3 regions of the Vibrio japonicus genome follow, and region 1 is predicted to be linked to each of the others. Evidence: predicted binding sites of a transcription regulator. Region 1 holds the regulator's gene; each other region holds the start of a gene.
The links. Region 1 encodes PurR, which represses purine synthesis genes. Its sites were predicted from a motif close to TNANGNAAACGTTTNCNTNA; they were not measured.
Positions count from the first base shown of each region.

Region 2: folD (bifunctional methylenetetrahydrofolate dehydrogenase/methenyltetrahydrofolate cyclohydrolase FolD) is a predicted target of PurR. The motif match lies at 1,841-1,860, and genes of this name have one in related genera.
Region 3: purM (phosphoribosylformylglycinamidine cyclo-ligase) is a predicted target of PurR. The motif match lies at 2,297-2,316, and genes of this name have one in related genera.

Region 1 is NZ_CP102096.1:1,774,673-1,779,233, reverse strand. Features, by position in the region: gene NP165_RS08410 (TVP38/TMEM64 family protein) at 1-518, opposite strand, end outside; gene NP165_RS08405 (TfoX/Sxy family DNA transformation protein) at 679-1,272, opposite strand; cyclic di-GMP riboswitch class I at 1,474-1,559, opposite strand; gene purR (HTH-type transcriptional repressor PurR) at 1,701-2,708, opposite strand; gene torD (molecular chaperone TorD) at 2,923-3,573, opposite strand; gene torR (two-component system response regulator TorR) at 3,810-4,538, shown strand.
Region 2 is NZ_CP102096.1:864,695-869,255, reverse strand. Features, by position in the region: gene NP165_RS04275 (hypothetical protein) at 1-40, opposite strand, end outside; gene NP165_RS04270 (Na+/H+ antiporter NhaC family protein) at 159-1,526, shown strand; tRNA gene NP165_RS04265 (tRNA-Arg) at 1,651-1,727, opposite strand; gene folD (bifunctional methylenetetrahydrofolate dehydrogenase/methenyltetrahydrofolate cyclohydrolase FolD) at 1,928-2,788, shown strand; gene NP165_RS04255 (NupC/NupG family nucleoside CNT transporter) at 2,874-4,073, opposite strand; gene NP165_RS04250 (LysR family transcriptional regulator) at 4,316-4,561, opposite strand, start outside.
Region 3 is NZ_CP102096.1:1,985,481-1,990,041, reverse strand. Features, by position in the region: gene NP165_RS09415 (tellurite resistance TerB family protein) at 1-445, opposite strand, end outside; gene purN (phosphoribosylglycinamide formyltransferase) at 551-1,189, opposite strand; gene purM (phosphoribosylformylglycinamidine cyclo-ligase) at 1,192-2,232, opposite strand; gene upp (uracil phosphoribosyltransferase) at 2,410-3,036, shown strand; gene rluF (23S rRNA pseudouridine(2604) synthase RluF) at 3,111-4,145, opposite strand; gene smrA (DNA endonuclease SmrA) at 4,240-4,561, opposite strand, start outside.

The DNA of each region.
Region 1 (4,561 bases):
CCAGGTAACATTCCAAGTTGGCTGACCAGATAGTAGCGGCTGACTGATATTGGCGTCAGACCCATAAGCAAGTTGATCAGGAAAAAAGGAAACACTGGAATGAGTCGCAGCGAGAAGAGATAGAACGCGCCATCACGCTCAACACCTTGATTAATCGCTTGGAGCTTGTTACCAAATTTGCTTTGAACCCACTCTCGAAGCAAAAAGCGGCTGCTCAAAAACGCCAAGGTTGCGCCAATGGTGCTGGCAAATGACACTAGGAATAAACTCACCCAAAAGCCGAAAAGTGCAGCGCCTAATAGGGTAACGACGGCGGCACCGGGTATTGAGAATGCTGTAATTGCCACATAAGCGAGAAAGTAAACCAACGCTGCCAGTGCAAAGTTTGCATTGATAAAATCGTCTAACGCAATTTGCTGGGCTTTGGCATTGTCGAGTGTCAGATACTGGCCGAAATTTGTCGCTAAGAAAATGATCAGGCCAAGCAGTATTAAGCCAAGGATCCACTTTTTATTCATTACCAAGTCCTACTTCATTGCTTACTTTGCTAATTATTCATGTCGTCTTGACTTAAACGACATGAAAGTGACATATCTGATAAGAACGCCTAAGTGGATAAAAAATTCCCTTAAAAAAACAAAGTCAGCACAGGGCTGACTTTTCTATATCTAATGAGGCTTACTTTCCCAGCATACTCAGCAGTTCTTGCCTGCGGCTTTGGGGGATAACCGACCAATGCGTTCCATTTATAGCGCCTTCTAAAGCCCATAACAGTTCCACATTGAGCTCGGACGTCTGTGTCGATTGAATTGCTCTAAAAGCCTCAACCGAACCTGCGTTTTTCAACGACTCGACATCACTGATGCCGGCTTTTTTCAACATGCGCTCTGTTGCAAGGCGCAAATTAGGCAAGTCTTTTAATCGAGTTGGCTTTGCTTCTGCTTGAATCTGTTTATCTTGCTTCGCTGCTTCAAGTGCGTCTTGGGCCATAGCTAAAGTGCGTTGCTCATCATTGGACCAATCCTCTGTCAATGCAAAATATTTGGTCACTACGGGGAAGCCACGCTTTTTATAAACATATGGGTCAAGCCCGATTTCTTTGCATCGTTTTGCAAGTTCGTCATCGGCCCTTATATGAAGTTTGTCGTTTACTACAAGTGCAAACATAGTGTCATCGGCAAATATGCCGAAACCACCAAACATTGAGCGGGAGTGAATTTTCCCCAGTCGCTCAAATAGCCTCATAGAGTCTTTAAGTATTGGTTTATCCATGCTGTGTTTTCTCGGTGTATATGTATACGCCACCAATTCAGGTCCGAGAGAGTAGCAAAATATTGCATACATTATGTCAGTAAGGCGTCATACAAGTGCATATTCCACTAAGTTTTGTGAAACGCCAACGGAACGCTGCTTCTGAGGAAGAGCCGACATCTTGTGGATGAAGAATCCATTGTATTGCATTTGCATTTTGCCATCGGCAACCCCGCTACCATACATATACATACTTAGGCCGGTGGCTTTGCGTCCTATCTTTTCAGAGTAGTTTGCCCTGTGCGTGGCTCTAATCGAACTTTCAGAGGATAAATAAAAATCGTTCAAATTATCATGGGGAGATGAGCTAAATGTGATCTTAGTTCCGAGGTGATTAGGTAGTTGTGCATTTAACCACCATCAATCAAAGGGTTAAATGCACAAAAAGGTTATTTATTCAGATTTTGCACGGTGCATCGTTCAACGATTTCTGGATGCATTTCAAAAACGCGTTTTTCGTGTTCTTTGTCTTTGATGCGCTCTAACAGAATTTCGAAAGCATTTTTACCTACACGGCGCTTTGGTTGGTGTACGGTGGTTAACGGAGGAGAGAAATATTCAGCCAGTTCTATGTTGTCGTAACCAATAACAGACATGTCTTCGGGAATACGGATCCCTTTTTGCTGCAGTCTGCTCATTAGGCCAAGTGCCATCGTATCGTTGAAACAAAACACTGCCGTAGGTTTTTTGTCCATTGCTGCGATTTTATCCGCTGCCAGTACTGCGGTATCACATTCGAAGTTACCTTCCAGTATCCAATCTTCTTCAACGTTGAGATTCGCTTCACTCATTGCGCGTCGATAACCAGCAATACGCTCTTGGCACGCTAACTTTTCAAAATGTCCACTTAGGCACGCAATATCCGTGTGACCGTGGTCGATCAAGTATTTCGTTGCTAGGTAGCCACCTTCTTCTGAATTATCGATGATCTTGTCAGCCTGAGAGCTTTCCGGACCCCAATCCATGATGACTTTTGGAATATCTTTGTGACGCTCAAGCATTTCGCTGAGTTCTTCAGTAAGATCAGAACACATAACAAGAATGCCATCGACGCGTTTTTCAGCCAGCATGCGGATGTAGTCACGTTGCTTTTCGTAGATGCCGCCCGTATTACACAGGATCAGCGTGTAGCCTTGACGGTAACAATAGCTTTCAACGCCATCGATCACTTCTGAGAAGAATAAGTTTGTTGACTGAGTCACCAGCATGCCAATGGTACGAGTCGTGTTGCATTTTAAGCTACGAGCAACCGCACTAGGCGCGTAATTAAGCTCTTTGACTGCTTCCATTACTTTTTCTTGAGTAGCTTCAGCAACAAAGCGTGTTTTATTAATTACATGTGAAACCGTTGTTGTTGACACACCGGCTAAGCGGGCAACGTCTTTAATAGTGGCCATAAAGTTCTGTCCTGTCGATTACTGCCACAGAAGTATATTCAAGTTTAGAATAATTTGGCAGAAAGTATCAGAAACACAAAAACCGCTTTGTTAGCGGTTTGTATTCATTTCGATCATTGTTATCGTTTGCGGACACAATTTTAGACTGCAAACCTTTTAAGAGCAAATAAAAGGTTTGCGTATCAGGGAGAAACCTACAAAAACAGAATCGCCTTTATTCTTTACCTTGTAGGTAGCGGCAATCTAATTCTAGGAAGGAAACAAGTAATTGTACGATAGACGCGTAGAAGCCAAATTTATCCAAAGACTGGCACTTTTGGGAAAACTGAGGTGTCCAGCTTAATAGATGCTGGTGGATAAGCTGTGCTTGCTCGGTTAGGGCGTTATCTAATTCATGCTCTTTCTCTAACTTGTTGGAAAGTATGATTAAGTTGCCTAAAAAGTCCAATTCAATTGCGATGTGATCAGCAGGTTCATTCAGGCTCTTGTCCACTTCAATATCGTAGGAGCGCATTAAATCTTCCATCTCTTTTGCTGGCTTATCGTTCAAAAGACCGGATTTTCCAATGTAAATAGAGGCATAAGGAAGTGCGGAATCTCTGTCTGATTTTAAAAAGAGATCGCAAAAGTCAGCAGCAAGCTCTAGCTGTGCGTCTTCTCTGTCTAAAAGACGATTTAGGGAATCCACGACTTTTGTAACAGCAGGTTTCAGCGACTCATTTTCGCCAAGTCCTGACAGGAAAGAACGAATTTCTACTGAATGATATTGCTCCAGACTCTCTTGCGTTAACTCTCTTGCCAAAAGGCTAGACAGCCACCAGTAGATTTCCGCGCGTTTTTCATTGAATGCTTTGATTTCTTGCATTAGCTGAGACTCCTAAGATAACTGCCAGGTAGTCTACATAATAAAAATGAACAGCGGTAATGGTGATTATGTCGATTTAAGTCTAAATATTAAGGATAGTAAACAGGTAAGCGGGTTTTGTTTTGAATCAATAAAAAACCATCTTTCGTAAATTTAAAGTGACAAATACTAGAAATGTTACTAGTTATGAATAGAATACAGATCAATATGAAGACCAAAGCAAATAAGTGGTGTAAATGAGTTATCACGTACTAGTTGTAGAAGATGACGCAGTCACTCGCAGCAAGCTCGTTGGGTATTTTCAGAATGAAGGTTACCAGGTGAGTGAGGCCCAAAGCGGTGAGGAAATGCGCGAATCGCTACAAAATAATGCCATAGAAAATAATGCGATAGATTTGGTGATGCTAGATATCAATCTCCCAGGTGAAGATGGCTTGATGCTCACTCGTGAACTTCGCAGTAAATCAGACATTGGGATTATCCTGGTAACAGGACGCACGGATAGCATCGATAAAATTGTTGGTTTGGAAATGGGAGCCGATGATTACGTCACGAAGCCGTTTGAGCTTAGAGAACTTTTGGTTCGCGTAAAAAACCTATTGTGGCGAATTTCCAATACGCGCAATGCTTCAGGCTCTACGGTTCAAACTAAGCAAGATGAGCATGTGGTTCGTTTCGGTGAGTGGACTTTCGACATACAGCGACGCGCGTTAAGTCATGCCGGTGAGCCAGTCAAATTGACTAAAGCGGAGTATGAATTGCTGGTTGCTTTGTCTTCACACCCTAAGCAGGTGTTAAGCCGAGAACGTATTTTAAACATGATCAGCCACCGGGTGGACGCGCCTAACGATCGCACAATCGATGTTTTGATTCGCCGCATGCGCGCTAAGATGGAGTTTGATCCTAAGAATCCACAAATCTTTGTTACGGTTCACGGTGAAGGGTACATGTTCGCCGGAGACTAAAACTCAATAAAAAAATACCGAGG
Region 2 (4,561 bases), 910 kb from region 1:
CTTTTAGCTCAACAACCGATGCTGTCAAAAAGAGAGACATATTTAACTCTACGGGCACTCAACAGTAAAAACACCCAGACGTTTGGACGTCTACATTGACATATCATCTTCGTGCCATTAATCTTCTCTCCCCCGTTATTGTCAACTTTATCGTTTAAATGTCCTATTCCCCAGAATCAACCAAAGCAGCTAGCCCATCTGCAATTGCACTTCTTCCATTAGTGATTTTTCTCTCGCTGTTTATTGGCGTGGGCACTTATCTGTCTTTTCAAGGTGTTGAGTTCGCTTTCTATCAGCTGCCAGCGCCTATCGCTGCACTACCCGCTATCATCGTAGCGATTTTGCTAAGCAAAGATTCGCTCAACCGTTCAATCGAACAATTCATGCGTGGTGTTGGACATCAAGATATCATCGCGATGTGTATGATTTACCTGCTTGCAGGTGCATTTGCTGCGGTAGCGAAAGCGTCTGGTGGTGTGGATGCGACCGTTAACCTTGGACTGTCAGCGATTCCGACCAGCCTGATTCTGCCGGGTATCTTTCTAATTTCAGCCTTTATTGCGACAGCAATGGGAACATCGATGGGCACTATCGCCGCCGTTGCTCCCGTGGCACTGGGTATTGCGCAGTCAGCCGGCATGAGCCTTCCCCTAACTGCTGGGGTGGTGCTAAGCGGCGCTATGTTCGGTGATAACCTTTCGATCATCTCCGATACCACCATCGCGGCAACGCGCTCTCAAGGCTGTGAAATGAAAGATAAGTTCCGCGAAAATGTTCGTATCGCACTTCCTGCCGCTTTCTTCGCGCTCGTACTATTCGCATTCAACAGCTCCGCAACACAAGTGCCAGAAACAGGCCCGGTAGAATGGCTCAAAGTTCTTCCTTATATCACGATTCTTATTTTAGCTATCTCGGGTTTGAACGTCTTTGTTGTGCTTTCGGTAGGAATTTTTCTAGCGGGAAGCGTAAGCTTAACCTCGATTGATAGCTATACACTGACAGATTTGGGGAAAGACATTTACGCAGGCTTTGGCAACATGCAAGAGATCTTCTTACTGTCTATGTTGATTGGCGGTTTGAGTGAACTGATGCGCCGTCAAGGTGGTTTAGCCTTCTTGACTAACTTTATCAGCAAAACGATCAAAGCGTTTGGTTCGAGCCACTCTTCGAAAGCGAACAGCCGTGCAAGTGAACTTGGTATCGCTAGTCTTGTCGCCATGGTAAACACGTGTACAGCAAACAATACGGTTGCGATTATCGTTTCTGGCAGTGTTGCACGCGAATTGGCGGAAGAGCATAACGTGACTCCACGCCGCTCTGCTAGCTTGTTGGATATTTTCTCGTGCGTCATGCAAGGCATACTGCCTTATGGTGCGCAAGTGCTGCTTTTGGGGTCCGTATTCGAGATTTCCCCCGTTGAAGTTGTTGCCAACTCTTACTACTGCTTTGCTCTAGCCATTGCTGCAGCGTTGGCAATTTTCTTCAAGCACCCGTCCCGACGCCCAGCACCGCTTTCAAACATTTAAGTTTGTACTAGAGACATTAAAACGAAGAAGCCAGTCAATTCCCTGACTGGCTTTTTTGCATTCATAACCCTAAAAAACGAAAAAGCCCTGACAACTCATTGAGTTATCAGGGCTTTAGAATAAATGGCACGCCCTATTGGATTCGAACCAATGACCACATCCTTAGAAGGGACGTGCTCTATCCAGCTGAGCTAAGGGCGCGCTACAGGAAGGGATTATACGAGTTCACACTCGTAACACAAGGGGTTTTCATAACATAATGATCTGAATGACTAAAAAAAGGACACTAGATTATATTTTGATTAAAAACACCACAAAGCAAACGTTTGCTTATAGATGTTCGTCAAATAATTTGCGACAATGCGCTGCAAATTATTCGCCATTCTTATTAAAGGAAAGTCATGACTGCTCAAAATATCGATGGAACACTTATTTCTCAAACTGTTCGATCAGAAGTTGCTGCGCGAGTAAAAGCTCGAGTAGAAGCTGGTCTACGTGCGCCAGGTCTTGCGGTAGTATTAGTTGGTGAAGACCCAGCTTCTCAAGTTTATGTTGGCAGCAAGCGCCGTGCATGTGAAGAAGTAGGATTTGTTTCTAAATCTTTTGATCTACCAGCAAGCACAACAGAAGAAGAGTTACTTGCTCTGATTGATGAGCTAAATAGTGATAATGAGATTGATGGCATACTCGTCCAGCTCCCTCTTCCAGCAGGCATTGACTCGACTCATGTTTTAGAACGCATTCACCCAGAGAAAGACGTTGATGGATTCCACCCATACAACGTGGGGCGCCTTGCTCAGCGTATTCCAAAACTCCGCTCATGCACACCTAAAGGTATCATTACCCTACTCGATCGCTACAACATTGAGCTGCGCGGTAAACACGCTGTTGTCGTGGGTGCTTCTAATATTGTTGGCCGCCCAATGACACTAGAATTACTGCTAGCTGGCTGTACAACAACAACTTGTCACCGTTTTACTAAAGATTTGGAGCGTCACGTTCGCCAAGCGGACATCGTAGTTGTCGCAGTGGGCAAACCAAACTTTGTACCTGGTGACTGGGTTAAAGAAGGTGCTGTGGTTGTCGATGTGGGTATCAACCGCTTAGACTCAGGGAAGTTAGTCGGTGATGTTGAATACTCTAAGGCTCGTGATCGCGCAAGCTTCATTACTCCAGTTCCTGGTGGTGTGGGCCCAATGACAGTAGCAAGCCTAATCGAAAATACGATGCTAGCTTGTGAGCAGTTCCATACCAAAAAGTAACTTAATGAGTTAAATACAAAAACGGGTAGCCATTGCGCTACCCGTTTTTATTTAAACCCAAATGTTCACTTTGAGTAACTCGCGGTTACAGACTCATAATGACGCCCGCAATGGATGCGCTCATCAAGTTGGCCATAACACCAGCGGTGATCGCTCTAAAGCCATGCTTAGAAACAAAAGCACGCTTTTCTGGCACCAAGGAGCCTAAGCCACCGATAAGCATTGCCATGCTGGATATGTTTGCGAAACCACAGAGTGCAAAAGTCACGATCGCTTGAGAATGCTCGCTCAGCTCGGTTTTCACTGCTTCCAGTTGAATGAATGCGACGAATTCGTTCACCACAATTTTGTTACCTATTAGAGAGCCTGCAGTCACAGCTTCACTCCAAGGAATACCCAACAACCAAGCGACGGGGGCAAACAAGTAACCTAGGATCAGCTCAAAACTCATCTCTGTTCCAATCTGATCACCAAACCAACCGAGCATGCCATTCAACAAAGCAATAATACTGATAAACGCCAAAAGCGTACCACCAACAGAAACAGCGATACGTACACCAGCCATTGCACCGTCTGCCAACGCTTCAACGACGTTGGTTGCACGTGGAATTTCAACATCATTGATATTGATATCTGGGGCTTTTACATCAGCTTCTGGCATTAGGATTTTTGCCATCAAAAGACCTGCCGGTGCAGACATAAATGCCGCTGCGATCAAGTAGTTAAGATCCACACCCAATGACGCATAACCGACCAACGTTCCACCAGCAACCGACGCCAAACCGCCCGTCATCACTGCGAAGAACTGAGAATCGCTCATGTGCTTTAAGTATGGTTTTACCATTAACGGCGCTTCGATCGTACCAACAAAGATATTTGCGGTTGCCGACAACGATTCCGCGCGGCCAATGCCTAGCAGTTTTTGAATACCACCGCCGATGAAATTAATCACGCGCGGCATAAGACCAATATGATAAAGGCCTGAAATCAATGCGGAGAAAAAGATAATGATGCCAAGTACATTGATGGCAAAGGTAAATCCACCCGTCGCTAAATCACCAAACAGGAATCCAATACCTTCTTGCCCATAGTCGATTAAGTTCGACACAACCCCACTTACCGCGTGCAGAACATCTCGGCCCACTGGCACATATAGAACCAGTAGAGCGAAAGCGACTTGCAGACCAAAAGCAAAAACGACCGTTTTTATCTTTATATTTTTTCTGTTTGTAGAAAGTAGCCAAGCCAAAGCAAAAATGACTACGATGCCCAATAGAGAGTTCATACGATTTCCGACGCAAAAGGGGTAAATAAAATTGCGTCGGATAATATTCAGATAATTTTGAGATGCAAATCACAGTTGTTAATAAAGTGTACTTTGCATTGCTCAATAAATGAACTTGATATTAAGTTATTGTTTTTTATCAATATAAACGTTTGCTAAAGCTTATTGTTTCCATTTGGAAAATATGTTTGTAGGAAAGGAAATAATTACTTACGTTTATCTCAATGCCTTTGCCACCTTGATTAGCGCGGTAGGTATGGCGCTAGCCGCTTATCCCAGTAGCATGGAGAGCCGATTTTCCGTTTGATAAACTCAATAACCGCAGCGGTTTTTTTCGGTAAATAGCGGCGAGAAGGGTAAACGGCATAAAACGGCATATCTTGGCTAGGCTGCCAATCCGGTAATAGTTGGATAAGTTGACCCTCTTTAAATTCATCTCGGATCAGGTACGTAGCTAGATAAGCAATGCCCCAACCTGCTACGGCTGC
Region 3 (4,561 bases), 210 kb from region 1:
GCAGCAATGTTTGCAATTGAGTGTCCGCTCCTGCGTCTTTTACTGCAGCCTCGATACGTTGCATTTCTTGCTGGTCGACATGACCATCAGCTTTGGCCGCTGCAACCATCGCTTTGAGGATCAGTTCGCTGTGTAGATTGTCTTCAGGATTGAAGCTCTCTTTGACTGTTGACGTGCCTTGTGTTTGCTGAGAATCGTTGTAGACCTTGTAAGCGAGGGCCGCCAACGCTGCGACACCACCAATTTTCAATGCATTCTTGCCGACTTTCTTACCTAGTTTTTTGCTCTTTTTTGAGCCCATAAGCAAGTTTACCAAGCCTCCGCCAACGGCACCTGCGCCCAACGATTTGAATGTGCCAGAACTAGATTGTTGTTTGATTTGCTGTTGGCCTTGTTTGAGCAGATCAGAGTTTAATGCTTGGTTAAGTAAACTTTTAAGATCCATATAACACCTCCTAATTTTCATTAGCTTAGCGAAAGGAGGATGAATAGAGAATTAACAGGGATAAAAAAGGCGAGCTAGTGCTCGCCAAAGGATTGAAATCGCTTTTTACTCTTGTGCGTAACCGTGAATGCCTAGCTGTTCACCATCTAGAAATGCTTTTCCGTTTTTCATTTCCAAACGATCTTCAACCATCCACTTGACGACCAGAGGATAAATTTTATGCTCTTGAGTTTGTACACGAGCCGTTAGATTTTCGACATTATCTTCGTCGAAAATCGGAACTTTCGCCTGAAGAATAACAGGACCACCATCGAGTTGCTCAGTAACGAAATGTACACTGGTACCGTGCTCTTCGTCTCCGGCATGAATAGCGCGTTGGTAAGTATTGAGTCCCGGATATTTAGGCAGCAGAGAAGGGTGGATATTGATCATACGTCCCATGTAATGGCGAACGAACTCGCCACTCAAAATACGCATGTAACCAGCCAGAACAATAACGTCTGGTTTGTATTCATCAATTTGCTTCATCAATTCATGATCAAATGCGTCTCGTGTATCGAACGCTTTGGGGTCAAGAAAGTGGCCAGCAGCGCCAGCCTTCTTTGCTCTCTCTAACGCATAAGCCGTTGCTTTGTTCGAAAAAACAGCCGTCACTCGTCCGTTATCAATGCTGGTTTCACAAGCATCAATAATCGCTTGCAAGTTTGAACCATTCCCTGAAACTAAAACAACAATACTCTTCATTATTATTTGATCCCTACTTGTTCTTCGCCAGCTTCAGCTTGTGCAATCTCGCCAATAACCCAGGCATTTTCACCTTCTGCGTTCAGTAGCTTCACTGCCGCTTCAGCTTGATCCTGAGGCAGAGCAACAATCAAACCAACACCACAGTTAAATGTGCGGTACATTTCGTGAGTGTCTACGTTGCCTTTCTCTTGTAGCCATTTGAAGATCACAGGCCATTCCCAGCTATTGCCATCAACCACGGCTTTTGTACCTTGAGGCAGTACGCGAGGAATATTCTCCCAGAAGCCGCCACCTGTAATATGAGAAATGGCGTGGATGTCATGCTGCTCAATCATTTTAAGCGCAGACTTGATGTAGATTTTTGTTGGCTCTAGAAGGTGCTCACCGATGGTTTTTCCTTCTAGGTTTTCATTCTTATCGGCACCTGAAACTTCTAAAATTTTGCGGATAAGAGAATAGCCATTTGAGTGAGGGCCACTTGAACCTACAGCGATAAGCGCGTCACCCGCGGCAACTTTCGTTCCGTCGATAACGTCTTCTTTTTCTACGACACCAACACAGAAGCCAGCTACGTCGTAATCTTCGCCTTCGTACATGCCTGGCATTTCAGCGGTTTCACCACCGATTAGTGCACAGCCTGCTTGTAGACAGCCATCAGCGATTCCGGATACGACTTCTGCTGCAGTATCAACATCTAGCTTGCCTGTCGCATAGTAATCAAGGAAGAATAGAGGCTCAGCACCTTGTACGATAAGGTCATTCACGCACATAGCCACTAGGTCGATACCGATAGTGTCATGTTTGTTCATATCCAAAGCAAGACGCAGCTTTGTTCCAACACCGTCAGTGCCCGAAACTAGAACTGGGTGCTTGTATTTCGTTGGCAGTTCACAAAGTGCGCCAAAGCCACCAATGCCACCCATTACTTCAGGGCGACGCGTGCGTTTTACAGCACCTTTAATACGGTCAACAAGTGCGTTGCCTGCATCAATATCAACGCCAGCATCTTTGTAGCTTAGAGAAGTGTTATTAGCACTCACAGTGAAGTCCTCGGTTTTGAAAGTGGGTATGAAAACGGCGCTATTCTAACAGCGGATAAACCCATATAGCAAACGTTTGCGTGAGTTTTTTCTTTTGTCCTATCGCAAGAAATTGTTAATGAAATCGTTTATAATCTGAAGGTTTGTTTAAAAATCATCATATATCCGGAGATGGAAATGAAAGTTGTTGAAGTAAAACACCCTCTTGTTAAACACAAAATTGGTCTAATGAGAGAAGGTGACATCAGCACTAAGCGCTTTCGCGAGTTAGCTACTGAGGTTGGTAGCCTGCTTACTTATGAAGCGACTGCAGACTTTGAAATGGAAAAAGTAACCATTGATGGTTGGAATGGTCCAGTGGAAGTTGACCAAATCAAGGGTAAGAAAGTTACTGTAGTGCCAATCCTGCGTGCAGGTCTGGGTATGATGGATGGTGTACTAGAACATATGCCAAGTGCTCGTATCAGCGTTGTTGGTATTTATCGTGATGAAGAGACATTGGAACCAGTACCTTATTTCAACAAACTGGCCTCGAATATTGACGAGCGTATTGCGATTGTTGTTGACCCTATGCTAGCAACGGGCGGCTCGATGATCGCGACGATTGATCTTCTTAAAGAAAAAGGCTGTAGCCAAATAAAGGTGTTGGTACTTGTGGCAGCGCCAGAAGGTATTGAAGCATTAGAAAAAGCACACCCTGACGTAGAACTATACACAGCTTCTATCGATGAAAAGCTAAATGATAAAGGCTACATCGTACCTGGTCTGGGCGATGCAGGTGATAAAATTTTCGGTACTAAGTAATTGAAATTGATGTAATCGAAATTGAATACGAGAAGGGGAGCATTTGCTCCCCTTTGTTGTTTTTGAACCATTGATTACTTTTTCAAGCTCAATGTGCCACCTGTACGGGGCTTGCTTGCTGGACGCGATGCAGGCTTGCTTGTATTTGGTTGATACGCTTGTTTCGTTTTTTCACTGCCAGTGTGACTTTTCGAGTTAGACGTACCGTGACGGCCTTTTTTTGAGTTTGGTGCGTGGCGAAGTTCATCGGCATTGCGACCTTTAAATGTGCGCTGCTTTTGATTGCGACGTGCTATTGAGCCTTGATTCTCTTCTCGGCTGTCATAGAGTTTTGCATCGGTTGCTTGGCGTATTTTTTTCCCGCGATTATCGAGCTTTGATGCCTCTTCGGTACTCACTGAGCCTTCACACATCGCTAAGATTTCAGAAACTTCATCATCACTTAGGTATCGCCACTGACCATTTGGGATGCCATCGAGCGTAATGTTCATAATACGAACTCGACGCAGTTTAAATACTTCGTAGCCTATAGCTTCGCACATGCGTCGAATTTGGCGGTTAAGACCCTGTGTCAGAACAATGCGGAAAGAGAACTTGGTCTCTTTAGTCACTTTGCATGGCAATGTCACCGTGTCGAGAATTTCAACGCCAGAGCTCATTTTCTGAATAAATTGGTCTGTAATGGGTTTATCCACACGCACTACGTATTCTTTTTCGTGATTGTTACCCGCACGAAGGATTTTATTGACGATGTCACCGTCATTGGTCAAAAAGATCAAGCCATCTGATGGTTTATCCAAACGTCCGATAGGAAAGATACGTTTTTTATGGCCAATAAAGTCAACGATGTTACCTGGAATATCTCGTTCGGTGGTACAGGTAATGCCGGTTGGTTTGTTAAGCGCAATGTAGATTGGCTTTTCTTTAGCACTGACTGGCTTACCATCGACACAAACGTCATCGCCAGGTACGACCTTCGTTCCCATTTCTGGGATCTGACCATTAATAGTCACGCGACCTTGTTCAATAAGTTTGTCTGCTTCTCTACGTGAGCAAAAGCCAGTTTCACTGATGAATTTGTTTAATCTTTTTGCGGATTCTAGGGACATGTTGGTTTCTCTCTAACGTTTCACAACGGCGTGTTAGTGGAAATGAAAAAGCAGCCACCTCGGCTGCTTTGAGATTCTAACACTTTGGCTTTGCTTAACCCAAACGCTTTTGGTGACGTTCTCGGGTTTCTGTTTTTTTGTCGGCGCTTTTCTTAAGAAGTACATAGACAGCGCCTGTCCCGCCGTGAAAACGCTGTGCGCTGTGTGCACATTGAACTTCGTTGATTTGTGACAGCCAATGGGCAACGAAGCTTTTCATTAGCGCTGGTGGGTTTGATTTTTCACCTCGTCCATGAACGATCACAACGGTACGGATATCCATGCTCATGCACTGTTTAAGAAAGTGCACGACTTCATCTCGACCTTGTTTAAGTGTTTTTCTGTGCAAATCTAAACGTGCTTGAATCGGATATTTT